DNA from 3 places in the Pseudoalteromonas sp. DY56-GL79 genome. Region 1 is predicted to be linked to each of the others. Evidence: predicted binding sites of a transcription regulator. Region 1 holds the regulator's gene; each other region holds the start of a gene.
The links. Region 1 encodes MetJ, which represses methionine synthesis genes. Its sites were predicted from a motif close to TAGACGTCTAGACGTCTA; they were not measured.
Positions count from the first base shown of each region.

Region 2: a site for MetJ is predicted at 5,151-5,168, ahead of metA (homoserine O-succinyltransferase). Genes of this name have one in related genera too.
Region 3: a site for MetJ is predicted at 5,043-5,060, ahead of metK (methionine adenosyltransferase). Genes of this name have one in related genera too.

Region 1 covers NZ_JANHZS010000038.1:26,278-36,541, reverse strand. Annotated here, with positions in the region: gene hslU (HslU--HslV peptidase ATPase subunit) at 1-239, opposite strand, end outside; gene hslV (ATP-dependent protease subunit HslV) at 251-769, opposite strand; gene NO992_RS22040 (SPOR domain-containing protein) at 840-1,370, opposite strand; gene priA (primosomal protein N') at 1,384-3,555, opposite strand; gene rpmE (50S ribosomal protein L31) at 3,770-3,985, shown strand; gene NO992_RS22025 (malic enzyme-like NAD(P)-binding protein) at 4,754-5,995, shown strand; gene metJ (met regulon transcriptional regulator MetJ) at 6,077-6,397, opposite strand; gene metB (cystathionine gamma-synthase) at 6,742-7,962, shown strand; gene metL (bifunctional aspartate kinase/homoserine dehydrogenase II) at 7,967-10,264, shown strand, end outside.
Region 2 covers NZ_JANHZS010000016.1:79,063-89,326, forward strand. Annotated here, with positions in the region: gene NO992_RS13130 (hypothetical protein) at 1-631, opposite strand, end outside; gene NO992_RS13135 (hypothetical protein) at 1,000-1,470, shown strand; gene NO992_RS13140 (tetratricopeptide repeat protein) at 1,516-3,135, opposite strand; gene NO992_RS13145 (Ig-like domain-containing protein) at 3,386-4,117, shown strand; gene NO992_RS13150 (DMT family transporter) at 4,163-5,053, opposite strand; gene metA (homoserine O-succinyltransferase) at 5,230-6,177, shown strand; gene NO992_RS13160 (homocysteine S-methyltransferase family protein) at 6,167-7,246, shown strand; gene metH (methionine synthase) at 7,256-9,880, shown strand; gene NO992_RS13170 (hypothetical protein) at 9,951-10,139, opposite strand.
Region 3 covers NZ_JANHZS010000003.1:196,407-206,670, forward strand. Annotated here, with positions in the region: gene NO992_RS03410 (symmetrical bis(5'-nucleosyl)-tetraphosphatase) at 1-541, shown strand, start outside; gene NO992_RS03415 (methyl-accepting chemotaxis protein) at 776-2,791, shown strand; gene tkt (transketolase) at 2,907-4,901, opposite strand; gene metK (methionine adenosyltransferase) at 5,162-6,313, shown strand; gene NO992_RS03430 (HDOD domain-containing protein) at 6,378-7,223, opposite strand; gene NO992_RS03435 (CYTH domain-containing protein) at 7,334-8,854, opposite strand; gene NO992_RS03440 (TIGR04211 family SH3 domain-containing protein) at 9,027-9,764, shown strand; gene NO992_RS03445 (alanine/glycine:cation symporter family protein) at 9,883-10,264, opposite strand, start outside.

The DNA.
Region 1 (10,264 bases):
TTGATAAATGGTGCGTTAGCAAGCTTTGCTAGACGGCGGGCAATCTCAGTTTTACCCACACCCGTTGGGCCGATCATCAAAATATTCTTTGGTGTAACTTCTGCACGCAGCTCTTCATCAAGCTGCATACGACGCCAACGGTTGCGCAGTGCAATCGCGACGGCTTTTTTGGCTTTGTCCTGACCGATAATGTGTTGATCAAGCTCGTGCACAATCTCTCTTGGAGTCATAGCTGTCATGGCGAATCCTATTACAATTCTTCGATAGTTTGGAAATTATTGGTAAATACGCAGATATCGCCAGCGATCTTCAGGCTCTTTTCCACGATTTCTTTCGCACTTAAGTCGGTATTTTCAAGTAGTGCGGTTGCAGCCGCCTGTGCGAAGTTACCACCACTGCCGATAGCAATAAGGTCATGCTCTGGCTGCACCACATCGCCATTACCTGTGATGATAAGCGAGGCGGTTTCGTCGGCTACCGCAAGTAGGGCTTCAAGCCTTCTTAATGCTCTGTCGGTACGCCAGTCTTTTGCCATTTCTACGGCTGCTTTAGTGAGATGGCCTTGGTGCATCTCAAGCTTTGCTTCAAAGCGTTCAAATAATGTAAATGCATCAGCTGTACCGCCAGCGAAACCTGCCAGTACTTTACCATTGTATAGACGACGTACTTTACGCGCGTTGCCTTTCATAACTGTGTTACCAAGCGAAACTTGGCCATCACCGCCGATAACCACTTTGTCATCGCGACGAACACTAACGATGGTAGTCATAGTAATCCTTATCTGGGCCTGTGCCCGTGTAACTCTAGATTAGTAGGAAATATGGGTGGACTTATAAAAATCAAGTCCAGCCCCAAATCCCACAGCCAAATATCCCGACGCGCTGCAATTTGTTTTTATCGCTTTCCGCTAAACGCTTGGTATCGTAGGGGCCAAGACGGACACGATACCAGACACCGTTACTCCCTTCGGTACGACGGATCTCCGCGATTAACCCTGCAAACGCAACTTTGGCTTTCATGGCTTCGGCTTGGCTATGGGTTCTAAATGAACCACACTGCATTTGATAAGGACCTTTGCTCTCGATCTCTTTAACTTCGACCTTGATTTCATGATTTTTAATTTCTTCAATGAACTCAGGTGGGCGAGGCTTGGGTTTACTAACCTTTTGCTCGGCAACTGGATGCGGGTTTTTGGCTTGCTCTACTTCTTTAGGATCGGCATTGGTTTTTATAAACCAAAGACCGTAGGCAAACCCTCCGATTAGTAGAAATGCAAAAATAGCAGCAATAACAGGAAATTTCGCCGATTTTTCTGGCTTGTCTTTCCCCTTGCCTTTAGGTTTCTTATTGATGTAATCGTGCTGTGCCATAGGTTATTTGATTTTAATAGCTATCCATTGGATCAACATCTATGCTCCAGCGTACTCGATTGGCAGACTCATGCGTAGCAATATAGCGCGCAAGTTGCGAAAGGTAGTCCCGCAGCACAGTGCGTTGTTGTGCGTGTATATGTAATTGATATCTGAACTTTCCAGCTATTCGTTCAAGTGGTGCTGGAATTGGACCCAGCAATTGTATACCAGGATAGGGGGTAGCTGGAACCAAATCCGACAAAAAGCGCAATACTGTATTTATATTTGTTGCCTCGGCGCGGATGATAGCTAAGTGTGCGAAGGGGGGAAGCATAGCTTCTTCACGTTCTTGTAAGGCATACCGCGCGAAGTCGCCATAACCATTATTGATTAAATCTTGCAATAATGGATGTTCTGGAAAATGCGTTTGCAATAACACGGTTCCCGCTTCACCGGCGCGCCCGGCTCGCCCAGCAACTTGCGTAATAAGCTGCGCCATTTGCTCGGTTGCTCTAAAGTCGCAAGAGTAAAGTCCTGAGTCCACATCCAAGATAATCACGAGACTGACATCGGCAAAATGGTGGCCCTTGGCAAGCATTTGAGTACCGACCAGTATTCGCGCACCACCTTGATTAATTTCGTCAAGTGCGCTTTCAAGGCTGCCCTTACGGCGCGTAGAATCTCGGTCAATGCGAGTAACGGGAATATCGGTGAAGCGTTCGCTTAAAAAGCCTTCGAGTTGTTCTGTACCAAGCCCTGTAGGCATGATTTGGGTGCTGCCGCAATCTGGACACTGTCTCGGTACAAAGTCCTGTTCACCACAATGATGGCATACCAAGCGGTTCATATTTTTATGGTACGTGGCGCTGGTAGAGCAATGTTTACAGGTATTAAGCCATCCGCATTCGTGACACATCAATGTTGGTGCAAAACCCCGACGATTTAGAAACACCATAACCTGCTTACCGCGAGCGAGTGTTTTTTCCATCCAATGTAAACTCATTGGTGAAAACCCGCCTTGTTCTGGCTGACCTTTCATGTCTACAAGATGAAATTGGTTATCGTGCTGGGTCTGCGCTCGCTTACTCAGTGTGACGAGTTGATATTTGTTGGTAATGGCCTTGTGTAATGTTTCTAATGCCGGTGTTGCTGTTCCCAAAAGCAAAGGGCAGTGTGCCTGATGCGCTCGAAACGCAGCGAGATCTCTGGCGTGATAGCGCAGGCCTTCTTGCTGTTTAAACGAGTTGTCGTGCTCTTCGTCAACGATGATCATGCCGAGATTTTGAAATGGTAAAAAAATGGCCGAGCGAGTACCGATAACCAAGGCGCTCAGACCCTTTTCGGCGCGACGCCAAGTATGTAGACGCTCGTTATCAGTTAGATTTGAATGCCATAAATCGATGGGCAGGTTATTAAAGCGCTTTTTGAAGCGGTTGACTGTTTGTGGTGTGAGTCCAATTTCAGGCACCAAGATCAGTGCTTGTTTACCCGCTTTTATTATGTTTTCAAGGCTCTGTAAGTAGACTTCGGTTTTACCACTTCCCGTTACACCTTCGATTAAAAAGGTACGGTAACCGACTTGTGCATTGACGGCGCTGCAAATAGTCGCTTGCTGGTCGTTTAGGCGTGGCTTTTCGCCTAGCTGTAATTCATTTTGCGACCAATCGCTATCATGCTCAATAGATTGTGAGATAAGCGCTTTTTCTTCCAATGCTTTAATTGTTTGGCTAGCAAATCCGAGCGCTTTTAGTTCGCTTAATTTTATTGCGCCACCTTCATATAATTGAGAAAGCAGTGCTTGTTGCTTTTTGGCTCGCAGTGTTGGTAGTTTCTGCCCTTTTTCCGTTAATCTGACGACAGGGATCTGAGTTTTATCTGGGCTTCCACCATCTCTAAGTACTGCCGGTAGTGCTGTGAATAAGGTATCGCCAATTGGATGACAGTAATACTGGGAGACAAAGTGTAAGAAGCTAAGTTGTGCTTGGCTAAAGACTGGGTGCTCGTCCAACACCTCAATAATTTGCTTGAGTTTTTCTTTTGGTACATCGGTGTCGTCTTTTTTAGCAAGCGCAATCGCTGTGCAGCGACGGTTGGCGAAATTGACGGTGACTCTCATTCCTGCTTCAACTTGCATGGTTGGTGCTAGCAAATAGTCGAATGTTCGGTGCAGTGGCAGCTTTAAAGCTACTTCAAGAATGAGCATGTATTACAATTCCATAAAGTGAGCGCAGTGACGAAGTATATACCTAAGGTAGTACGAATTGAAAACGTACTCTGCGACGGTGATAAAAAACTCTGAAATATTGCTTGTAGATTGTTCAGTTAAGCACTAAAATACGCGTCCACATTTTTGTATAACTACGTATGGTGCCAGACTTCGGGTTTGGAGAGCGATACGGCCTTAACTAGAGGTTGCTATGAAAGAAGGTATTCACCCTAATTACGAGACGATCACTGCATCGTGCTCTTGCGGTAACAAGTTCGAAACTCGTTCAACGCTATGTAAAGATATTCACCTAGACGTATGTTCTGCATGTCACCCGTTTTACACTGGTAAGCAGAAGATCCTTGACACAGGTGGCCGTGTAGATCGCTTTAACAAGCGTTTCGGTGCACTTAGCAGCAAGAAGTAATCTTGTTGGTCTAGTCGAAAAAAGCACCTTAGGGTGCTTTTTTTGTGCCGGTTTGAAAATACCTTCCCGATTTATACATCCTGTTTTTTACCAACAGACCGCCAGTCATCCCGCCTTCATTGTGTCTTTTATTCTTCTAAAATAGAAAACTTGCCAGTTTGGCAGCAAAACTTTACTGATCTCTTGGGTAGAGTAAAAACTCTATTTAGTAGATAAATATTCAACATTTACGAGCTTAAGTTGTGAAAATAATCAAAGCTCATATAGTAAATAGTATCAGCTATGAGCACTTTATATAAACTAAAGTCATTATGTTGCGACTAAATGTAGGTATCTTGACGTTAAAATTGGTTAAGTTGCAATTTTCTTATTGTTTTTATAGTTAGTGTACATCTGTGCTAATTTTCTGCATTTTGTGCTGGTTTTAGCGTCTTGTTTTTTAAGTTTTAGTCACATTGTTTGTGAAATATTTCTTAAAATTGAGCTTATCTTCTCGGAAAAGTATAGAAAATACCGTGCTAGTGGATAGACCTGATTTTACTTGAATAATGAGCAAAACTCGGTATTGTGTGAATACGGTCGATTAACTATATGTCCTATTGACATACCGCGACAGCAAAGCACAAACGCTTGTTGAGTGGTTGAATGTCGTCGCTCATATAGTTAATCGCACTGTGTGTTGCTGTAATCAGCTAGCTAGGTTGCCAACATTCAGAATGCGAACGTTTACCACACTCTCACATTAACTTCGTAGGAAAATATCGCGCCATGACAGATTTTCGTCAACAAGCTCTAGATTATCACGAGAAGCCCGTTCCAGGTAAAATCAGTGTTGAACTCACTAAACCTGCCGAGACCGTAAAAGACTTAGCACTTGCATATAGCCCAGGTGTTGCAGAGCCAGTACGTGAAATCGCGGCTGATCCGGCGAATGCATACCGTTACACGGGTAAAGGAAATATGGTTGCGGTGATCAGTAATGGTACGGCAATTCTTGGCTTGGGTAACTTAGGTCCTTTGGCGTCAAAGCCTGTTATGGAAGGTAAGGCGCTATTATTTAAGCGTTTTGCGGGTCTTGATTCAATCGATATCGAAGTTAAGCACAACACCACCGAAGATTTCATCAATACTGTGGCAAATATCGCAGACACATTTGGTGGTATTAACCTCGAAGATATTAAAGCGCCAGAGTGCTTTGAAATTGAGCGCGCGCTAATCGAACGTTGTGACGTTCCTGTATTCCATGATGATCAGCACGGCACCGCAATTGTAACCGCTGCGGGTATGCTGAATGCGTTGGAAATCCAAGGTAAAGATATTCATGATGCGATTATTGTGTGTCTTGGCGCGGGTGCAGCCGCTATCGCTTGTATGGAATTACTGATCAAATGCGGTGCTCAACGTGAGCACATCTATATGCTGGACAGAAAAGGCGTGATCCATACTCGTCGTGATGACCTAAATGAATACAAAGAGTTGTTTGCAAACAACACGGATAAGCGTACGTTACAAGACGTGATTGCGGATGCGGACGTATTTGTTGGTGTTTCTGGCCCAGACTTACTTTCTGCTGAGGATCTAAAGCTAATGGCTGACAAGCCCGTGGTATTTGCTTGTTCTAACCCAGATCCAGAGATCAGTCCTGAAGTTGCACACGGTGCTCGTAATGATTTGATCATGGCGACTGGCCGCTCAGATTATCCAAACCAAGTAAATAACGTGTTGTGTTTCCCGTTTATCTTCCGTGGTGCGCTTGATGTACGTGCGACTGCTATCAATGATGAGATGAAGATTGCAGCGGTTGAAGCAATTAGAACGATTGCGAAAGAGCCTGTGCCTGCTGAAGTGTTAAAAGCGGCTGACGTGGATAGTCTTGAGTTTGGTCCTGAGTACATTATTCCAAAACCAATGGATCCGCGTTTGTTACCTCGTATCGCAAAAGCGGTAGCGGTAGCTGCAATTGAATCAGGCGTGGCACAAATCGATATGCCAGCTGGATATATGGAATAATACCATTGGTATTATCCAAATGAAAAAAGCCTCGATTGAGGCTTTTTTTGTGTCTGTATGTCCACAGAGAAAGAGTAGTTATCACTCTTCGTTTATTTCTGGGATCTCCAAACCGCGTTCTTCCATTATTTGTCTTACTTCTAACGGAATACGCTCTGGATTATCTTTTCTCAAGTCTTCATCGCTCGGCAGTGGCTGACCTGTGAAGGCGTGTAGAAACGCCTCACATAAAAGCTCACTGTTCGTGGCATGACGTAAATTATTCACTTGGCGACGTGTACGCTCATCAGTTAGCACTTTGAGTACATTCAGAGGTATGCTCACCGTGATCTTTTTTACTTGCTCTGCTTTCTTACCGTGTTCTGCATATGGGTGAATATACTCACCGTTCCATTTTGCCATAATTGTGTACTTGCCTCAGTTACATCAATGCCAATATGACTGGGTTCTGGTCTACATTATTCATCAACCGCATGAATATAGGGATAACTTTACGAATTAAAGATAAATCCTAAATTCAAATAGATGAATAAACTAATCCGCCATAGCGAGATAGAAGAATCTCTGCCATAGTTTTCAATAACTCAGTCGTATTAGCAACGCCTAGAGTGGCGAAATTTTATCGGTTTAAAAAAGATAGTCAAATACTAGTTATTTAGCCATTTAGCAGTATAAATGTTTTGACTTCTAGTTTCTGTTGTTCTAACCTTTTAGACGTCTAAACATCCAACTATCTAGGTGACCTTATGAGTCAAGTTAACAAATCGACGGTTGCAGTGCGTCACGGTATAGAAGCTGATAAAGCACATGGGGCAGTAGTGCCACCGCTTTACCTTTCTACCACCTATTCTTTTGCCGATTTTGATACCAAACGCGACTACGATTATGGCCGCAGTGGTAACTTTAATCGTGATGTGCTTGCACAGGCACTGACTGAACTTGAAGGTGGTGCTCGTGGCATTATTACCGCCACTGGCATGGCTGCTGTTCACCTAGTAACTCAGCTACTTAACCATGACGATACGCTGGTTATTCCACATGACTGTTACGGTGGTAGCTATCGCTTGTTTACATCGCTTGCTAAGCGTGGACTGCTCAAATTAGCCGTGTTGGATCTCACGCAACCTGAAAGTCTTGCACAGCTGCAGCAGATCAAACCTAAATTAGTTTGGATTGAAACACCAAGTAACCCAATATTAAGGCTAACGGATATAGAAGCTGTCGTAAATGCAGCACGCGCTGTGGGGGCTTTGGTCGCCGCCGACAATACCTTCTTGTCTCCTGCACTACAAAACCCCATTGCCTTTGGCGTAGACGTAGTCGTGCATTCAACTACTAAATATATCAATGGCCATTCTGATGTCGTGGGGGGCGCGGTGATCGCGCGTACGCAGGAGTTGGGTGATGAGTTAGCTTGGTGGGCGAATAATATCGGTATTACCGGCGCGCCTTTTGATAGTTATCTTACTTTACGTGGACTGCGCACCTTAAACGTGCGTTTACGCCAGCATCAAGAAAATGCCCAGCTGATTGCGGAGTATTTAGAAAAGTCCCCGTATGTTAGCCAAGTTTATTACCCAGGCCTTGAGTCGCATCCTCAACACGAACTTGCGAAAAAACAACAACTCGGTTTTGGTGGTATGGTGAGCTTTGATATCAAAGGCGATCTGCAAACTTCAGCGAAGTTTTTAACGTCTCTAACGCATTTTTCATTGGCAGAATCTTTAGGTGGGGTTGAGAGTCTTATTTGCCATCCAGCGACGATGACACACGCAGGTATGGATCCGCAAGCACGTTTAGAAGCGGGAGTGGGCGACACGTTAATTCGTATTTCTGTGGGCATTGAAGATGCACAGGATCTCATTGCAGATCTGGAATCGGGATTTGCATGTATTGATGAAAGTCAGGCGAGTGATGATGCTAAGTCATTCAAGTTAACGCCTGCACATACAGTAGCGTTGTGGTGAGTAAATGGCAAAAGTAGTACATAAGTTTGGTGGTTCGAGTTTAAGCTCGCCAGAGCGTTATCAGGCGGTTGCCAAGATAGTGTTAGAGCAATGTCAACTAGGTGACAGTGTTGTGGTTTCTGCTGCAGGAAAAACAACGAATACTCTAGTGAAGTTATGGCAAAGCTTTGAGCAGCAAGATGTTCGTGCATTCAACGATGTTTTATTACAAGTTGAAAATCATCAACGAGAATTAATTGATGCTCTGTTTGTAGGTGAACAACACAGTGTGTTACTCAAACAGCTCGTCAATGAGCTGCAGGCAATCGCTTTAGGGCGAGAAGAGCAGCAACTTCACTACGCGAGTTTACTTGCACATGGAGAGCGATGGTCAGCTCGTATATTAGCAAACTACCTCAGCTCTCAAGGTGTTGAAGCCAAAGCTATCGACGCTCGTACGTTATTTGTACAACAAGAGGGAGTGTTACTCCACGCCCACAACAAAGAAGCGTGCTATCGCGCTATTGATGATCACGCTATCTATATCGTTACCGGTTTTATTGCCGCAAATGCACAAGGTGAAACGGTGACTTTAGGCCGAAATGGCAGTGACTATAGCGCAACTTTGTTGGCAAGTTATCTTGATGCGGCTCAAGTATCAATTTGGACGGATACAACTGGTGTATTCAGCACTGATCCACGTAAAGTCGCCAATGCCATAAAATACACTAAGGTATGCCGTGGCCAAGCTGAATTACTCGCACGATTGGGTAACCCTGTATTACATGCAAAAACGCTGTCTCCACTTAAAGATACCGATATAAAACTACAAGTTCGTAGCAGCTTTGATGCCGATGCGCTTGGCACTGAGATAGTAAAGGCAGGCTATAGCAAAGAGAAGCGCTTTATTACCACTTTTGGACAACTTGACCTGTTACGCGTTGAGCAGCTAAAAAGTGGTGAAGTAAAACAGCTAAGCCAGCTTATCCAGCATAGCATTCATCATTTTGTTAAAGGTGGAGAGGCACACTTACTGGTGCCATCTGAGTTTAGCCATGTTGTGATCAAAGCGCTGGATTCGCGAGCCAATATTATTGAGTCGCAAGTTCAAGGCTTTGCTATTGTTGCACCAAGTCAGGATGTCGCTGGCTTACATCAGCAGGCACTGGAGCTATTGGATGAACATGCGATTGTCACCCGTTTTGTGCTGCAAGAGCGTCATTACAGCTTAGTGTTAACCGATCAAGCAATTGATAGCGATCTACTTGCTATATTGCACGAACGTTTGGTCAATAAAGGCAGAGAGCTTGCTGTGATTGTGGCTGGTGTTGGCAATGTGGGTGAAGTGTTTATCGAACAATGCAAAAACCAAGTCGCTAAGCTGAGTGAGCACTTTGATCTTAAGTTGGTTGGCTTACTGCGTTCTAAGCAAATGTTGTTTTGTCCAAGCGGGTTGAATTTAACATCGTGGCAACAGCAATGGCAAAATGAGGCTATCGAATACAATGAAACAGAGCTATTCACTCGTATTAAAGAGCTAGATTACGAGCATAAAGTGGTGGTCGATATTACTGCGAGCGAGCGTTTCAGCGAGTTATATCCGCAGTTTGTTGAACATGACTGCCATTTGATCAGTGCCAATAAATATGCCGGCACGGCACAACAAGGTTGGTACTCCAAGCTGCGTCAGCAGTTGCAAGAGCGTAACCTGTTATGGCGTTACAACACCAGTGTTGGCGCAGGTCTACCCATTAACTTTGCGTTGGCTGATCTGCAAAATAGTGGTGATGAAGTGGTGAGAATTGAAGGCGTCTTTTCTGGCACTTTATCTTGGCTTTGTAGTCGCTATGATGGCTCTGAAGCATTTTCTGAGTTAGTGCTTGGAGCGCAAGAGCTTGGTTTTACCGAGCCTGATCCACGCGAAGACCTATCTGGCCGAGATATGCAGCGTAAGCTTTTGATCTTAGCACGAGAGTTAGGCATTGAACTTGAGCTTGACGATATTGAATTAGAGGCGTTAATGCCTGAGTCCTTGAGTGTGGGTTCATGGCAAACGTTTTTAGAAAATCGCCAGCAACTCGATGACTTTTATGCGACACACTATGCAAAGGCCACAGCGAATGACGCTGCGCTTCGCTATACTGGTGCGCTTGAAATTGCAAGCAATGGCAAAGTGTCTGCAAAAGTAGGCATTGCACAGGTACCAAACGGCTCGGCAATCGCGAATTTAACACCGGGTGATAATATTTTTGTGATCCACACTAAATGGTATGAACAAAACCCACTGGTGATCCAAGGCCCCGGAGCAGGCAAAGAAGTGACA
Region 2 (10,264 bases), on a different contig from region 1:
TGCTGGTTGAAGGGGTCACCATCTGACATGAGCATTGTGACTTAGGCCCGAAGATGGGTTTTTTAGTCAGCAATTCTTTTAATTCGGCAAGAATATCTGACGGTAGCGTCCTATCGTATTCAAGTACCGAGAGCCCTTTACGTTTAGGCGCTGCGTATTCCTTATGCCAAGTGCTGTAAAGCTGTGGTGCATTTAGCTCTAAATGTTGGCTGAGAGTTGGCACTTTTTGCTGTTGTGTCCATTTTTCGAATACCGTCGGTTTAAATTGAATAAGATATCGAGTAAAGAAAAAGTTGTCTTCAGGCGCTTGCTCGGTAAAAGCATTTTCCCATGCTGATAATACGTTTTGATCTAATGCTTTTGCTTGGCTTAGCATCTCCCCATCTCGATAGTCGCGGATCAAGCTATCGACATAGCGGTCTAATTCATATTCTTCGTCGTTGTCGGAGATATATTCAAGCAAGGAAACACGGTCTTGAGACCAGTTTGAAATGACTTGCCACGCTTCTGGGCTTACTTGAGAGGGTGCCATTTCTCCATATTCTTCTGCGGCTTGTAGCGAAATACTACCCAGCAACAACGTGCTGGTAACTAGGCTGACTAATTTGGGGGTGAAATTTCTCTGTTTCATTTTTCTATTCCTTCATCGTTGTGCTGAGTCAACATGCCTCATGCATTGTTAACTTGCCTTGTGATGTTGGAAACTTTTTCAGCGATTGAATAGGAGGTTGTAGGGCCAGTTAGGGTCAACTTGGGTAAAACCTTTGATATTAAATGGACGCATTGGGTTAGGTAAGTTTTGATATCAAGCCGTGGTAAATAAAAACTTAAATATCAAAGGTCTGCTTATATTTTTACCCGAATTTACCCAATTGCCCCGTAACTTTTGCTGCAATCAATATTCGCTTGAGGCAGGATTTTGCTATCGCCGTTATTGGAGTCTCAGCGTGAGTACATTTGCAATCGAGTAACGGTGTCATAACCAATAAGGAGACAGTTATGAGACGAGTAATAGTATTGGGAGCAACTTTGATTGCGAGCTTTGTACAAGCCCATAGCCCAGAAATGATAGCGCAGATCGAAGTTGCTGATGGGGCGAAATGTCCAAAGAGGCAAACGATCCTATTAGGTAAAATGACATTAACCGCTGGGACCTTTAAATATTTACACAGTGAAGGAAGTAATGTTTGCACAAGTCCTAAGCAAAGTATTTCTGGTCGCATTACACCACAACTAGATTGTGGCCAGTTTGATGATTGGCGGCTTGCTTATGATATGGGTAATAAAATGTGTCAATCTCTACATCAAAATATGAAAGGCTTTAGTAATAGCTTAAAGCCTGATATGACAGTGTATCCACGCTTCGAAGGACCTTTTGAATTCAAAGGAGATCGCCATCACCAAGAATATGAGGCCGGTATGGGCGTGACTTTAGCATGTTATTTATGTGAGACTGCGACGGTTAACTAGGGACTATTAATACCAGAAGGGGCGGAAGCCCCTTTGTTGTAGACATCAAGCAGCGTTGTAGCACGCTAAGATTTGTTCCAGTTGTTCAACTTTTTGAGAAAGAGGCGCGGTATCGAGATTAGCGTCTTCTTGGCATTGAGTGAGTACATATTGTGCCGTGGTAACAATATTTCGAATACGCGGCTTTTTGGGCAGCGTTTTGATATTAAGATAGCGTTCAAGAGTACGCACTCGCAAGCGGCCATCATCGATATTCACTTTCCACACTTTGCTTTCTTCCGCTAATTCGACACGAGTTTTGCCACTACCTTGCTCCCAAAGCGTCAAAGTGAGTGTCATTACTTCAACCATCAATTGTCTAGCGGCCTGTTCGTCAATGCTCATATGTCCACCGTGCAATCCATGAGTGCCGGTGCGGGCGGTATAGCGAGCAAAGCTGTAAGTAACCAGCACACCCACTACAAATGCGATAAACCCGACGAGTACATGAGACAAAATACTTGTCTCTGTTTGGTGCTTAGGCGCGGCCAAGACGTTAGCGCTTTGAAGGCGAAATTGATAAAGGTTTTCACTTTGTACACGACTACTTTTAAGCATGTCATTATAACGCTGTGCGGTCTCTACCGCTTCTTTATAAGCGTGTGTTTGTAATTGAGACTGCAATAAGGCAATGTAAAATAACTCGGTAAGCTGACTATTTTGCTGATTATGTGCTTCAAGCCCCTGTTTAAGTATCGTTTGTGCTGTTAGGTTATCGCCCTCAAGCTGCTTGAGTTTGGCTTCAATAAGCAGTGCTCGCTGATCCACTTTACCGTGTTGAATTAGTTGCCGAGTACGTTTAAATGAAGCAAGTTGCTGTTGTGCCTGAGCGATATGATTTTGAGCAATGGCAATTTCGGCCAATAATAAATAGGCTCGAGACAATTGGGTATAGGCGCCACTTTGTGTCAAAGGTTGAAGTAAATCTTCAATGATTTCAGTTGCTTTGTTGTAGTCGCGCTTTTTGTAAAATACCTCCGCGATGCTTAGCAAGGTGTGATTCGCTTTGACTTGGTCGCCAGCTTGCTGGTGGAGCGCATGGGCTTGACGAAACGAGAGAATGGCATCGTCCAACTGATTAATATCCCTCGATACATTCCCTAAATTGTTAAGTGTGATCGCTTGCCTCTGCAGATCATTTGTTGCTTTCGCTATTTGGTAGCTTTCTAAAAATAAAGTAAGGGCAGTGTCTAAATCTCCGAGTGCCTGATAAGCATTAGCTAAATCGTTTGCCGATTTACCCAGGAGTTCGTTTTGTTGCAACTTAGCCGCAAGCGTTTGCGCTTCGTGGAAGCTCTCCAGCGCTTGAATATAATTGCGCTGGCGGTAACGATTAATACCACTTTGTCTTAACACCTGAAAGCGTTGGAGTGTGGTTAACTTCCACGCTATCAACTCATCCAGAATTTGATTGCTGAGCTTTATGTCACCCGCTCGACGATACAAGCTAGCAAGCTCAAGGTGTGCATCAAAAGCTTGAGCACCGTTGGGTTCAAGCGTTTCAAGATGTTGCTTACAAGACAAAATTTGGCTTGTGAGGTTAGCATTATTGGCACTTGGGCATTCTGAACCATGCGCCGGTAACACAACGAGCAGTAAAGCTAAAAGCAAAGCAAGCAAAGGCATAAATATTAGTCTGGATACATTGTTTTTACATATTAATATAGTGGTAACAAAAAGTCGTGTCTGCCTTTAATAAATCTCGGGTCGACTACTTTTTGTATTTTGTTGCTGTCTAGCTGCTGTTGTTTTACCTTGCCAGTACGACCAAGTCTCGATTTGTTAATATTGTTAGTTTAATGTGTTTTTGGTATGGTCTTGTTTCTAATTAAGGCCCAGTAGAAGAAGCTGGAAATCAATCCATAAGGAAATAAAAATGAAGTTAAATACGATGTGGCTAAAGTCACTTAGCGTCGGTGTCATGTTATTTGCACCACTGGTAAGTGCAGCTCCTCAGCTTAATAAAGCCATATTTGAGTACAATGCTGGATTAAACATTCAAGAGGAATTTAATATCTTTGCCGATGGCGAGGTGGCTGATCCGAATTATCCAAATAGTGACCTGCGTATTCAATTGGATAGTAGCAAAAGCTACGATCAAATTGGCTTTTATGACAAAACTTACACTACATACGGTCAGGCGGTTGCATACAACACATTAGACAGACGTTGGGTTAAATTTAAGGGTAAGGTGCTTTATTTCTCAGGCGAAGACAACGGTAACCAAAAGATAGATACGATTTCTTTTCGCGTTGTTAATCCTGCTGGAGAAACATCGGAGTGGGGAGAGATAAGAGTTAGCTTAGACCAAGCGTTTGGTGGTAATTACGATGTGTATCCGAGTGATGACTTGGCACAAACCGTTGCTGGTCAACCTGTTGATGTGTACGTTAAAGATAACGATAGTGGCGTACCATATTATTATGGTGTTGAGATTTTTAGCTCACCAGCTAACGGTACAGTATCTGTTAACAGTGACTACTCCATTACTTACACACCAAAAGCTGGGTTCATTGGCCAGGATTCGTTCCAATATCGCATTAAGGGTAACAACCTTTATGATATTACAAGCGCGCCGGCGACAGTTTCTGTTTCGGTAGCAAATTAACCCCAAACTCAGGCCAATACGCACACATATTAAGTGTGATATTGGCTATCCCTTTAGCAATAAAAATACTCCAGCCAAAGCAATTAGGCCTCCAAACATCATAGACTTAGTAATAGCTTCTCTGCGCAGTAGTCCAATTGTCATCACCATGAGCGGTGCCGTTGCAAAGATGGTTTGTGCGATAGCGGGATCAGTATGATTAACGGAAATCAACTGTAGCCACAGTCCAATAAAGGTGCCAAAAAACACTGCAACGAATAACCAGTTTTTACCGTCGATTTGTTTAAGTGTGAGTGCTTTAAACAGGCTTTGTGATTTCAAATAAACAACAATAAAGGCCACAAATAGGGTGCCGGATCCCAAGCGAATAAGTGCCGCCCACAAACTACTAATGCTTTCGTTATTTAGCGCACCTTTGGAAAGCACCATACCCGCAGCTTGGCAAATGGCAGCCGTGAGTGCAAAGCAGACTCCCAAGAGATAATGTTTTTTGTCTAATACTGGCTGGCTTCTACTTGGCTTAATCGCCAGCATCACACCAACGGTTGTCACTGCAATGCCGAGCCAAGCGGATGCGCTGAGATAAACATCAAGGAGCACAATGTTTAAGATCCCCGCGATGGCAGGTGCAAGACTTTCAATAACCAAAGTGCGAGCGGGACCTATATTTCTAAGTGCGGCAAAGTAGGCACTGTCACCAATCGCTATGCCCAGTACCCCACTTGCTATCAGCCAGCCCCAGCTCGAGGGTAAGGTCGGGTACATTGCATCACCTGCGATGAGCAAACACAAGATCATCAAAGCAGAAGCGATGACGCCTTTGCTGACGTTCAACTCAAATGGACTAAGGTGATGGCTAAATCGTTTATACAGTATAGTTGAGCCAGCCCATACCCCAGCCGCCGCAATCGCTGCCGCTTCGCCAATACCAATCATAAATTCAAGTTTCATGTGTTTATTAATATGGTGGCAAGTATACATAAATTGAAATAGTCAGTGAGAGGTGAGGCATTAAATTATTATCACAAATGTTTAGACGTCCATACATCTAGAGGTTGAATTTTTCCAGTTTTTGTCCATAATAATGCCATTCGATTAGTCTGGAGCAGCGCATGCCAATCACCGTCACCGACGAACTCCCAGCCATTGCCCAATTGCGTCATGAAAATGTGTTCGTGATGCCACAAAGTCGTGCATCAACTCAAGAGATCCGCCCAATGCGGCTCGCGATATTAAACTTGATGCCGAATAAGGTGGAGACTGAGGTGCAATTTATCCGATTACTGGCAAATACCCCTTTGCAGGTGAACGTTGATTTGTTGCGACTAGACACCCACCGTAGCTCTGAAAACTCAGAGCAACATCTAGATATGTTTTACCGCTATTTTTCGGATGTAAAAGAGCAAAATTATGACGCTTTGATCGTCACCGGTGCGCCGCTGGCGCATCTTGAATATGACGATGTGGTGTATTGGCAGGAATTACAGGCGTTTTTTGATTGGGCTGAGCACCATGTTACTTCAACCCTGTTCTCCTGTTGGGCCGCACATGCCGGTTTGTATCACCATTATGGGTTAAAGCGAGCACTTAAAAATGACAAACTTTGCGGCGTATTTAAGCACCACTGTTATTTTGACCACGGGGCGCTCACTCGCGGTTTTGATGATGAGTTTTTGGTGCCACACTCACGCTATGGCCATATTGATGTCGATAAAATTAACGCGTGTAAAGATCTAGTGGTATTAGCGGGTTCTGAAAAAGTGGGCGCTTACTTAATTAAAAATCACTCAGGTAGCCAAGTATATATTACCGGTCATCCTGAATACGACGCCGATACGCTACAAAAAGAATACCTTCGCGATTGTGAAAAAATGGCCAACGCACCGCAGCCTGAGAACTATTTTCCTGAGAATGACACCAGCAAACGTCCATCTAAGACATGGCAAAGCCATGCATTCTTGTTATTCTCAAACTGGTTAAACTACTATGTTTACCAAACCACACCTTATGATATTAACTTAGTTAGCCAAGATGTAAGGACTAACAATTATGCCGAATAATGTAGCCGTAAACGGTGAGCAAATAGCAGAGCAGCTTAAGCAAGCAATGCAGCAACGTATTCTGATCTTAGATGGTGCAATGGGAACCATGATCCAAAAGCACAAATTAGAAGAGCAAGACTATCGCGGTGAGCGCTTTAAAGACTGGCATGTCCTTATTAAAGGCAACAACGACTTGTTAAGTTTGACTCAGCCCGAGATAATCAAACAGATCCATCGTGATTATCTTGCAGCTGGCGCAGATATCATTGAAACCAATACGTTTAATGCCACCACAATCTCAATGGAAGATTACGACATGGCAAGCCTGAGCCGCGAAATTAATCTTGAATCGGCGAAGCTTGCACGTGCGGTATGTGATGAATTTACCGCCAAAGATCCCAGCAAGCCTCGCTATGTGGCAGGTGTACTTGGCCCAACGTCAAAAACCTGTTCGATTTCTCCAGATGTAAACGACCCTGGTTTTCGCAATATCACTTTTGACAAGTTGGTTGCAGCCTATGTCGAATCAACGCTTGCCCTTATTGAAGGCGGTGCTCACCTTATTTTGATTGAAACGATTTTTGATACGCTCAACGCCAAAGCCGCGTCTTACGGTGTAGAAGAAGCGTTCGAGCAAGCGGGCGTCACTCTGCCTGTTATGATCTCGGGCACAATTACCGACGCTTCCGGTCGCACGCTATCAGGGCAAACCACCGAGGCGTTTTATAACTCCATTCGTCATATTAAGCCAATCTCTATTGGCCTTAACTGCGCGCTAGGCCCAGATTTATTAAGACAGTATGTAGAAGAGCTGTCACGGGTTTGTGAGACCTTTACCTCTGTACATCCAAACGCAGGGCTTCCTAACGAGTTTGGTGAATACGACCTAGAAGCCGATGACATGGCAAAAGAGATTATCGATTGGGGCAATGAAGGGTTTATCAATATTGTTGGCGGCTGCTGTGGCACCACGCCCGAACATATTCGCGCCTTCGCGAGAGGCCTTGAGCAAACCCTGCCGCGTAGCTTGCCTAACATCGAAGTGCGGATGCGTTTGGCAGGTCTTGAAGCCTGTAACTTAAATTAGGAATTCACCATGACACAAACAGCAGTATTTACCAATGTCGGTGAACGTACCAATGTAACGGGATCGGCAAAATTTAAGCGCTTAATTTTAGAAGAAGATTACGAAACCGCGCTGGATGTTGCCAGAGAGCAGGTTGAAAGCGGCGCGCAAGTGATCGATATCAACATGGATGAAGCCATGTTGGACTCAAAAGCTGCGATGGTGAAGTTTCTTAATCTGATAGCGTCAGAGCCGGATATTTCTAAAGTCCCCATCATGGTCGACTCGTCTAAATGGGAAGTCATTGAAGCGGGTCTGAAATGTATTCAAGGTAAAGCCATTGTAAACTCAATCTCCTTAAAAGAGGGTGAGGCACCATTTATCCACCAAGCCAAAATCATCAAGCGCTTTGGTGCTGCTGTGGTGGTGATGGCATTTGATGAAGTTGGTCAAGCGGAAACCGCAGAACGAAAGTTTGAGATCTGTCAGCGCTCTTACAAAATCTTGGTTGACGAGCTTGGGTTTCCACCTGAAGACATTATTTTTGACCCTAATATTTTCGCGGTCGCTACGGGTATCGAAGAACACGATAACTACGCCGTAGAATTTATCGAGGGCACGCGCAGAATTAAGCAAAACCTGCCACACTGTAAAGTGTCAGGGGGTGTATCTAACGTTTCTTTCTCTTTTCGTGGTAACAACCCGGTGCGTGAAGCGATCCACTCTGTGTTTCTTTACCATGCGATTAAAGCAGGCATGGATATGGGGATCGTTAATGCCGGTCAGTTAGCCGTGTATGACGATATTCCAAAAGAGCTCCGTGATGCCGTTGAGGATGTGATCCTCAATACCGACGCCGGTGCTGGCGAACGATTGGTTGAGATCGCGCCTAAATACTCGGGCATGGCGCAAGCCGAAAAACAGGAAGATTTAGAGTGGCGTTCTTGGCCAGTTGAAAAACGCTTGGAGCACGCCTTAGTTAAAGGGATCACCGAGTTTATCGACGAGGATACCGAGGCCTGTCGGCAACAGTTTGATAAGCCAATTCAAGTGATTGAAGGGCCACTGATGGATGGTATGAACGTGGTTGGCGACTTGTTTGGCGCGGGCAAAATGTTCCTGCCTCAAGTGGTGAAATCTGCTCGAGTGATGAAGCGCGCGGTTGCCTATCTTGACCCTTACATTGAGGCTGAAAAAGAAGAAGGCTCTAGTAACGGTAAAGTGATCATGGCCACGGTTAAGGGCGATGTACACGACATTGGCAAAAACATTGTGGGCGTGGTACTGCAATGTAACAACTACGAAGTCGTGGACTTGGGTGTGATGGTGCCAGCTGAGAAAATTCTGCAAACGGCCATTGACGAAAACGCTGATGTTATTGGTCTGTCTGGCCTTATTACGCCATCCCTTGATGAAATGGTGCATGTTGCGAAAGAAATGACGCGTCGCGGCTTTGATATTCCTCTACTCATTGGTGGTGCAACCACATCGAAAGCGCATACGGCGGTTAAAATTGAACCTCAGTACGACAAAGGTGTGATTTACGTCAATAACGCCAGTCGGGCGGTTGGTGTGGTATCTAGTCTGCTAAGTAAAACCCAAAAGCCAGAGTTTTTAGCAAAAACCGCGGACGAATACGTCAAAGTACGGGAGCAGCAGGCGCGTAAAAAACCACGTTCAAAACCGGTTACTTTGGCGCGTGCGCGCGATAATGCGGTAAAACTTGATTGGCAAAGCTACACGCCACCGGTGCCAAATAAGTTGGGGATCACCGAGTTTAAAGACGTGAGCATTAAAACGCTACGCGATTATATCGACTGGACGCCATTTTTTATGACCTGGTCATTGGCCGGTAAATATCCACGTATTCTACAAGACGAAGTAGTTGGTGAAGAGGCGCAAAAACTGTTTCATGATGCCAATGCCATGTTAGATCAGTTAGAACAAGCGGGCACTTTACAGCCACTGGGTGTGATTGGATTGTTCCCTGCTAACCGCGTGGGTGATGATATTGAAATTTATACCGATGAGTCGCGCAGCGAAGTCTTGGTTACGTCATGTCAGCTGCGTCAGCAAACCGAAAAAACCGATTTTCCTAACTATTGTTTGTCGGATTATATTGCACCTAAAGGCATACCTGATTATTTCGGTGCATTTGCCGTCACTGGTGGTCTTGAAGAAGATGACTTAGCAGATGCATTTGATGCCAAGCAAGATGACTACAACAAGATCATGATTAAAGCGGTCGCAGATCGCTTAGCCGAGGCATTTGCTGAATACTTACATGAGCAAGTGCGTAAAGTGCACTGGGGATTTGCGGCGGATGAAGCGCTAAGTAACGAAGAACTTATCCGTGAAAACTATCAAGGGATCCGTCCAGCGCCAGGGTATCCAGCGTGCCCTGAACACACCGAGAAACAAAAAATTTGGCAGTTGTTAGATGTCGAAAACCGTATCGGTATGAAGCTGACTAGCTCATACGCCATGTGGCCGGGAGCAGCGGTGTCGGGTTGGTATTTCTCGCATCCAGATTCTAAGTACTTTGCTGTTGCGAGTATTCAAAGAGATCAAGTAGAAGACTATGCTGCGCGTCAAGCTATGTCGCTAGAAGAAGCGGAGCGTTGGCTTGGTCCTAATATAGGGTATGAACCTTAAGCAAATTTGTACTTAACTAAGACGGCCTTTACACGCAAGGCCGCTTTCGATTGTAGCTAAGCTTTCTTCATTACATGGTACAACCTATGGCTGTATGACAGCCTCCCTTATTTTCACAAGATGCGTGATGTTTGCTTGGTACAGGATCTTCCCAGATAGATCCGTTTGCACCATTCACTAGAGGTGTCATTTTATTATCTAGGCGGTTAGAAGTTGCAAGTTGTTTAATTGATTTTTTATTTAATTTTATGTTTAACATTTTAATTTCCTTTTGCTTTGTTGTTAATTTAGAAGCTAAATGTTTTTTTCATTTACGTCAAGCGTAATTTTGTTCCTTAAATTCGGGCTCAAGTTTGGCTACTTACCTGTGTGCTAGCAGTAAAT
Region 3 (10,264 bases), on a different contig from region 1:
AGACGCGGTTTTTGCCAGCCCTAAACGCCAGAAATATGCAGATTTATTACGTGCACAGCCACTGGCTATTTGGCTTGAAACACAGCAGACTTTTATTTCTCATGCTGGTATTCATCCAAGCTGGAATATTACGCAAGCGCTAGAATATGCACGCTTTGCCGAAACCATCTATCAATCGACAAAAGCTCCTGAGTTTTACGCCAATATGTACGGTGCTCACCCAGGACTTGAGCTCAACACGCTCAGTGATCAAGATAAGTTTAAAGCCATTGTTAACGTCTTCACTCGAATGCGCTTTCTAAAACAAAGTGGCGAACTGGATCTTAAGAACAAGTCTGGCCTAAAAGATGCGGCAGGTCTCACTCCGTGGTTTGAGCTCAGCCAAACATCAGCCGACACTACCCTACTTTTCGGCCACTGGGCTGCTTTGGAAGGCGAAACCAACAAGAAAAATATTATTGCCTTAGACACTGGCTGCGTGTGGGGAGGTCCTATGACGATGATAAATATCGACAGTGGCGAAAAGTACCAGCACAATTAGGCTATTTAACTTTCCTAAGTCGAATCTAGGGTAATCACCCACTTTAACTTTTATTAAACTAGGCTACACTCGAAGAAAACGTGAAGCTTATACTTTTTATCCGTTGAGCTGCTATTTTTTGTAATCCGACCTTTTTTACTGAAATTTTTTGTCACATCTGCTATAAAATACTTAACTTATCCGCAATAAATCCGATAAGTATCCGTATTGCTTTGTAAATTTTGTAGGACAGCTATGAATTTGACTGTTAGCCAACGTATTTGGGGTGGTTTTATTACCATCACCTTGTTGCTTCTTCTTATCGGGGGCAATTCTTTATTTAGAATTGCGAACATTGACAACTCAACTCAACAGGTTAATAACCTCTCTTTACCAGCACTCTCTAAAAGCTCTGCTCTACAAGTAGAGTTCACTTTAATGAGCAAAATGGCTCAGGGAAGTTTTTATGCACGTTCGGAGACTGAACTAGCGACGCTAAAACAGCAATTTGCAGAGCGCCAGAAGATCTTTGACAAAACCTATTCAGAGCTGCAGCAGGTCGTTGCCGCTAATAATAAATTGTCCTCAAGCAGTCGTGATGTTGGCAAAAGTTATGATGCGTTCGTAAAAGCCATGAACAGCTTGGTAAACGAGAAAACAACTGAGCTTTCGTTACGGGACAAATTAAAAGAGCAGTTATCAACTATTGATGTTGCCGCAGAAGATGCGACGATGGTGACGGTTGATATCATTGATTTGGATGGCTTAGAAGATGCTGACAAACGCGCTTTTCAAGCTGCAAATAACTTAGAAAATAACTTTTCTTCTGTTGTGACTAGCGCCAACGATATTGTTACTGTTGAAGACATCAATACATTGGAAATTGTAAGTAGAGATCAAAGCTATCTCGTTGAAGAGCTAGGTCGTAATATTGATTTAATGCGTGGCCCCGTTAGCGCGCTTGATAGCAGTTTGTTTGCTGATCTCGAAGGCTATTACACTAATTTAAAAGGTGCAGTTACCGGCAGCAACAGCATCGCGGAAAATCAAAAACGCTTGATCAACGCATTAGCTGAAACGCGTAAGGAATTATCCGACGCCGAGAAAACCACAAAAGCCGCTCTGTCTCAGCTAGATGACTTACTCTCCGAAGCAAGCCAAGTCGCCTTTAACTTACAACAAGGTGTACGTGCCGATGTAGGCACAGCAAACCTATGGACTTGGATTGGAATGATAGTAGCAACGCTAATGGCAGTCGGCGTAGCTTACATTACCGTTAGCCGAATCACAAAACCACTATCGGAAGTAAACCGAGTTTTAAACATTGTCGCCAGTGGTGATATGACACAGCGCTTAGATGACACGGCAAAAGATGAATTTGGTGAATTATCTAGAAGCTGTAACACCCTAATCTCTAGCTTACGTGAACTTATCACTGGCATTATTTCTCGTTCGACACAGCTTGCTGCAGCATCTGAAGAAACATCGACTATCACTACAGAATCCAGCCAAGCAATTAAGAATCAGCAGGCACAAGTAGAGCAAGCAGCTACCGCTACAACTGAGATGAGTAGCACCTCTCACGGTGTTAGTAACAGCGCGCATCAAGCATTACAAGAAATTAAAAATGCTGATAAAGAAGCGGAGCGTGTTAAAGGTATTTCACATGAGAACAAACACACTATTGAGCAACTCGCAAGGGAAGTGGATGAAGCCTCTCGCGTGATTAACAAACTGCACCAAGACAGCGCGTCGATAGGCAGTATTTTGGATGTTATCCGTGGCATTGCTGAGCAAACTAACCTCCTTGCACTAAACGCTGCAATCGAAGCCGCGCGTGCTGGTGAACAGGGTCGTGGCTTCGCGGTAGTGGCAGACGAAGTGCGCTCGCTTGCAAGTAAGACTCAAGAGTCAACTCAAGAAATTCAAGCAATGATTGAATCCTTACAAGCCGGTGCCGAAGAAGCGGTAGGCGCAATGTCGAAAGGCAAACAGCAGGCGGAGTCGTGCGTAACTCAGAGCGACCTTGCTAACGAAGCGCTAAACTCTATCACTGCAGCTGTTTCTCAGGCTCATGATGTGAGTGAAGAGATTGCAAACGCGGCGAATGAGCAACAGCAGGTGGCACAGGAAATTAGTGAACGTTTGGAATCGATTGTAACAATCGCAGAGCAGACGGCTGAAGGCGCAAGCCAAACTTCAATCTCTAGTTCTGAGGTTGCTAAACTCGCCGAAGAATTACGCTTATCGGTAGAACAGTTTAAGGTTTAGCTATCGAACCTGAGCTTTGAGCAGGAAACAGTCTCAAAGCTCTAGGTGGTTTAGCAAAACCGCTAAACATAAAAAAACCCATGCATGGCATGGGTTTTTTGTTTCTTTTCTTTGATTATGCAAACAATGCGTTTGCCTTCTCAACGATGTTTTCTACCGTAAAGCCAAATAGCTTGAATAGCTCATCAGCAGGCGCTGACTCACCAAACGTTGTCATACCAACGATAGCACCATTTAGGCCTACATATTTGTACCAGAAGTCCTCAATACCCGCTTCGATAGCGACGCGACGCGTTACTGAGCTTGGTAGTACGCTTTCTTTGTATGCTGGAGATTGCGCATCAAAAATGTCCGTTGAAGGCATAGACACAACACGTACCTTTTTACCTTCTGCACGAAGCTTATCCGCAGACTCCACCGCAAGTTGCACTTCAGAACCGGTTGCAATAAGGATGATTTCAGGCTCACCATCACAAGATAGTACATAACCACCTTGCTTAATCGCTGCAACTTGCTCAGCGGTACGTGGCTGCTGCGCAAGACCTTGACGGGTAAATACCAGTGCAGATGGGCCATCAGCGCGTTCAACCGCTTGCTGCCAAGCAACTGCTGACTCAACTTGGTCACATGGACGCCAGCTCGCTAGGTTTGGCGTAGTCCGTAAGTTCGCCATTTGTTCTACTGGCTGGTGTGTTGGACCATCTTCACCAAGACCGATTGAATCATGGGTATACACAAAGATGCTTCTTTGCTTCATCAATGCAGCCATACGTACGGCATTACGCGCATATTCCATAAACATCAGGAACGTCGCACCGTAAGGGATAAAGCCTCTGTGCAGTGCAATACCGTTCATGATGGCAGACATACCAAATTCACGCACACCGTAGAAAATATAGTTACCCGCAGCATCTTCTGCCGTTAAGCCTTTAGATTGATCCCAAAGTGTTAAGTTAGAACCCGCAAGGTCAGCAGAGCCACCCATAAACTCAGGTAGAATTGGACCATAAGCATTCAATGCATTTTGTGATGCTTTACGAGTTGCAGGGTTTGCAGGATTCGCTTGAAGCTCTGCGATATACGCTTCTGTTTTCTCTGACCAGTCTGCTGGAAGCTCGCCTTTCATGCGACGCTCAAATTCAGCAGCAAGCTCAGGGTAATGCATTTGGTATTCAGTGAACTTAATCAACCAGTCACTCTGTTGATTTTGACCACGAGCTGTTGCGTCCCATTTCGCGTACACATCTTCCGGTACTTCAAATGCGCCGTGCTCCCAACCGAGGAATTCACGTGCTGCTTTGATTTCATCATCACCTAGCGGTGCACCGTGACAATCATGGCTACCTGACTTGTTTGGTGAACCATAACCGATAACCGTTTTACAACAAATGAGGGTTGGCTTGTCAGACTCTGCTTGCGCCGCTTCGATTGCCGCTTTAATCGCATCGCTATCGTGACCATCAACACCGGCGATAACATGCCAGCCATAAGACTCAAAGCGTTTTGGTGTATCGTCGCTAAACCAACCTTCAACTTCACCGTCGATTGAAATACCGTTGTCATCCCAAAATGCAATCAGTTTGCCAAGACCAAGGGTACCCGCAAGTGAACAAGCTTCGTGTGAGATACCTTCCATCAAACAACCATCACCTAAAAATGCATAGGTATAGTGATTAACGATGTCGTAATCTTCACGGTTAAACTGTGCAGCCAATGCTTTTTCAGCAATCGCCATACCTACCGCATTAGTAATACCCTGACCTAATGGGCCAGTGGTAGTTTCAATACCTGGCGCATAACCATATTCTGGGTGGCCTGGTGTTTTTGAATGTAGCTGACGGAAGTTTTTGATGTCATCAATTGATAAGTCATAACCCGACAAATGCAACAATGAATAAATTAACATCGAGCCGTGACCGTTTGATAATACGAAGCGATCTCTGTCGAACCACTCAGGATTACTTGGGTTGTGCTTTAAAAAATCGCGCCAAAGTACTTCTGCGATGTCCGCCATGCCCATAGGGGCTCCTGGGTGGCCAGACTTGGCCTTTTGTACAGCGTCCATGGAAAGAACGCGAATTGCATTAGCAAGTTCTTTGCGAGATGGCATGAATTCTCCTACCTTTAAATGTGTTTCGCGGGGGTTTGAGCCCATTCTTACTTATTTATATGGCTAACTGCAACGGCAAAGGCCATAAAAAAACGGGTACAGACGGACTTTTTCCGACCATTAAAAAAGTTTGCACAATTTTGGACGTCTAGGCGTAAAATAACTAGTCAATGCCTAGGTTTTTTGGTTAGAATACGCCCCTTAATTTTTCGCGCTGTCCCTGATGTTTGTGAAGCGCAATATTTGTGAGCATAAATACAATGGCTAAACATTTATTTACTTCTGAATCTGTTTCTGAGGGCCATCCAGATAAAATCGCCGATCAGATCTCTGATGCGGTTCTAGATGCCATCCTTGAGCAAGATCCAAAAGCACGTGTTGCGTGTGAAACTTACGTTAAAACCGGTATGGTTATGGTTGGTGGTGAAATCACAACTAGCGCTTGGGTTGATATCGAGGAATTAACTCGTAAGACCGTGCGTGAAATTGGTTACACACACTCTGACATGGGCTTTGACGCTGATTCATGTGCAATCCTTAACACCATTGGTAAGCAATCACCTGATATCAACCAAGGTGTTGATCGTTCTCGTCCAGAAGAACAAGGTGCTGGTGACCAAGGTCTAATGTTTGGTTACGCGTGTAACGAAACTGACGTACTTATGCCTGCGCCTATCACTTACTCACACCGTCTAGTTCAGCGACAAGCGCAAGTTCGTAAAGACGGTACGCTACCTTGGTTACGTCCAGACGCTAAGTCTCAGGTAACATTCGCGTACGAAAACGGTAAAGCAGTAGGTATCGACGCAGTCGTATTATCTACCCAGCACTGTGATTCTGTATCACAAGCTGACCTTGTAGAAGCGGTGATGGAAACTATCATTAAGCCTACATTACCTGCAGAACTTATCACTGAAGCAACTAAGTTCTTCATCAACCCAACTGGCCGTTTCGTTATCGGTGGTCCTATGGGTGACTGTGGTCTAACTGGTCGTAAAATCATCGTAGATACATACGGCGGTATGGCTCGTCACGGTGGTGGTGCGTTCTCTGGTAAAGATCCATCAAAAGTTGACCGTTCTGCGGCTTACGCAGCACGTTACGTTGCAAAGAACATTGTTGCAGCTGGCCTTGCTGACAAGTGTGAGATCCAAGTGTCTTACGCAATCGGTGTTGCTGAGCCAACTTCTATCAGCGTAGAAACTTTCGGTACAGCTAAGCTTGATGAGTCGCGTTTAATCGAACTTATCCGCGCGCACTTCGACTTACGTCCTTACGGTCTAATCACTATGCTAGACCTTGAGCGTCCAATTTATCAGCCTACTGCTGCTTACGGCCACTTTGGTCGTGAAGAGTTCCCTTGGGAAGCAACTGATAAAGCTGACGCACTACGTGCAGCTGCAGGCCTATAATCCCCTGCTGCAAAAAGTAAAAAAGGCGCCAAATGCGCCTTTTTTAATGCCCGTAAATAATCCCCTACCCAATAAATACTTCGTCGACATCATCTTTTAAGTTTTGATACTCATCTTCATGTAGATTTAGCTCAATCATCACCTTATCTTTAAATAGGTACCAATCTGCTGCGCTTCTAAAGTGTTTTGCTTCAAAACAGAGGTTTTCAGCCAGTTTAAGTGCCGCAAAGGTTTGCACATGTTGTGCATTTTTTTGCTCTTCAAGATAGCTAACGTCATGGTGGCGTAAAATCATCTGGCATATTTCTTTGGGTAAGTGCCAAGACGTCGCAAGGAAGTAGCCTATCACAGTGTGAGGCACTGGGTACTTTTGCTGCTCATAGTAAATCAGTGTTTGCTCAGGCCGCTCTATAGACTGCTTTATTACCTCTGCGTAGTCAGGATATTTTACGGCCATTGCAGGGATCCCGGCATCGTGAAACAGTCCCAGCAGCTGCAAATTCTCCATCGGTAATGATGCCTTTAAATGATGTCCAACCACCATCGCTGCTTTTGAAATATCCGCAGCGTTATCCCAAAACTGCTGCAGTGAAATACAGCACTTTGACTGCTCAAACGCATTTTTAAGCAAATACCCTGTCACTAGCTGCGTAATACAGGTAACGCCCAAAAACATCACTGCTTGTTTTATATCTGTGATTGTACGGGCAAGACCATAAGCAGGTGAATTAATTACCTTTAACACCGCAGCTGACGCACCAACATCTGCCGCAATAATATCCGCCACGGTAAATAACTCAGGCTCAGGTTGTGATAATTCATTTTGTAAGGCTTGTAATATTTCAGGCTTAGCAGGTAAGTTAAATCCGCCGCGCAAATCATTCAGCACTTTATCGTCTATATCGATCATTGGGCTACCTCAGAATTGATACACCCAAGTTTAGTTCATCGCCTGATATTTGCAGTATTGATTGTTATGAAGTGGTACAAAAAAGCGGGATAAAACCCCGCTTAATTTGGTTAAAACCAATATGGCTCGCTATGCATGGAAGATTGTCGACTTTGCTCCATAGCACTTATCAAAAAGTCTGATTTTTGCTTGAGCCATGCCTGCACTTCTTGCAGTTCATCTGCGTTTTGGCTTTGGCAAAGCTGATATAGATACGCCAGTGTTTCTAGCTCATAAATACCATAAACGATATCAATCCAAGGCGTTCTAAACGCTTTGCGTGCTTCTTTATCGTAAAGCTTGCCCAGACAGTTACCGCTTAGTAGTGTGTTTTCTAGCTTTATTCTGACATGTAGATAATCTCTTTCAGAAAGCGATTTATCCTGTGGAAGCAAGTTTTTCAACTCTTGCCAGTCTTTATCAAATAATTGGCTTGCGATTTCTGTGACCGGTAGCTCTGCTGCACTCAACGCTTTTTGATCCCAGTTTTTACGCCACGCTCTATCAACAAGCCAACGAGTAAGTGAAAGGATCAAACGGTTATAACGAGTGCAATGAAATAAATCTTCAATGTCTGTCGGTGTCGGCTGAACATCTTGTAAATCGGTAATGACCTGCGCCAATTCAGGAAACTGATTAAGTTTCTTATAATAAGCATGACGCTTTGAGGTATAGGTTTTTAAATGAATTGCATTTTCGACCCAAGCAAGTTCTGACAACAACCATTTTAACTCATTGCGAATACTCTCAGTCGAGCTTTTATCAACGATGTCATCGAACAACCAAAATGCGTGGCGGATAAGCGAAACTCCATCAATAACTCGTTTTAATGTCTTGAGACTTGGTTTATTAAAATAGCACTGCTCATGTTTTTGGACGAACTGAATACCATAACTGACTGTCGCAATTAGCGCTTGTTCTTGCGTTACCTGAGACTTGAGCGGTACAAACCCTATAAACTTATTTGGTTTTAGAGGTTTATCATCGGCAATTCGATATCCTCTGGCGGCCTTTGAGTATAGTCCCAAGCGCATACCAGCTTGTTTAATTAGGTGATCGGCTAATAAGAAAAGATCTTCTTTGTTTCCCTCAATCAACTCTATTTCAAGCTCATTGATTGGCTCCATCTTCCCTTGTGCTGATATTTCCCCTTTATCCAACACGACTTCGATTTTGGTTCCTGAATCCGTTTCGATTAACCAAGTACGACGAATAAAATTCGTACTGAAGATCGGGAATATGTTTTCTGCAATAGACTCAAGTTGCATACCGTGAGGCCAAATATTCGCGTCAAACGCTAACAAGTCAGGACGTCCTGACTGAATAGGTAAATTGTACTCAGGTCGTTGATGTAACCCTCCTACAACTTCTCCCGCAAGCTTAATCGTTTGCTCGCATTCATCATTGCAACAACGCGTTCTTAGACCGATATCTAGCGCACGCAATTCACGATTTGGCGTGTCAAAGTAGGCGTTAGTTAAGTTTTTAGCAGGCTTGTTAGTGACCGTTTTTGCAAACTGTGTGATGAGTGCAGGGATCAGCGGAACTTCATTATCTGAAACCAAAAATTTCAGTTCTATTTCAGTGTCCATTAGGGCAGTGTTTTACCTATTTGTCTAAGGGAGGATCAAAATATACAAAGGAGGCTAAGTTTGCAATCTTTTTATCCGATGAGAAGTGCACCAAATATGCGCTAAATCAATAGATAGTCAGGCTAATTTCGCTGAACATCAACGGATCAATAACACTGAATCATTGCGTTAAATGCTGCAATTTTCATTATGTAATCAATTATTTCGCGCCATTCAAAATAAACAAAGCCTTGCTATTAGGCCGCGAAATCCCTACTATTTTGTAAACTTTACGACCCAAAGAATAAAAGGCCCACGCATGTTCAACTTTAAGCAATTTATCATTGCGAGCCTGCTCTTCACCAGCTTTGTAAGCTTTGCCGAAGAGCCAGACGAAAATAGCACAGTAAACGCCGCAACACCAAACGGCTATATTAGTGACAATCTTTTTATTTTCATGCACACAGGTCCAAGTAAAAATTATCGAATTTTAGGTTCTGTTGATGCTGGTACGCCAATCACTATTTTGAGTGGCGCTAATGACGAGTTTGTCCAAATTAAAGACGACAAAGCAAGAGAAGGTTGGGTAGAAAGTAAATTTGTCACCACGGAGCCAGGTTTAAAGCAACAATTAGAGGCGGTTAACCAAACTTTAGTGGAGACCCAAGAGGCGCTGAACGATGCCCAGCAGCAGCTTCCAATGCTGCAGCAAAACAATACCAATTTACTAGCGGAGAATGCTTCACTTCAAGACACTATTTCAGGGCTTGAAAAGCAACTACAAGATGAGCGTTTAGCACAGCAGCAAAAAGTCCAAAAAGAGCAACACCAGTTGCTCACTTACGGTGGCATCATCGGGATCAGTGGCATTATTATCGGTGTGATCCTGACGCTATTTTTATCTCGTAGAAAGCGTTACGACGGCTGGTAATTGGTTATATACCTATTGAGGTTAGATAACTTCGTCACTGACGGTTCATCTAAACTCTCTTGTCAAAAATAAATAAAGGCCGGAAAATTCGGCCTTTATTTATTCCATCTAAAACGTATTAGGCTGAACTCTTCGCATTAATATTACCCCAAATGCCAGACTCAGTAACTCCTTGCACTTTGACCTTATCGACTTCGAATACAGGTTCTTTCCCTTTTGCTCTTTGCAGATGATAATCGGCCGTAACCGCCAAGATAGTGGGTGTAAGGCGCACGATGGCAATAACATTCACCACCGTCATTAAACCTAATGCTATGTCGGCAAGATCCCATACCTGTTTTAGCGTTGCCGAAGCGCCCCACAACATCATAGATAAGTAGCATGCGGTATAAATTGAACGGCCAACTTTATTATCCAGATGGAATAAGTGTAAGTTACTTTCTGCATAGGCGTAATTAGCCACTACAGAGGTGAAAGCAAACAAAGTAATCGCCGCCGCG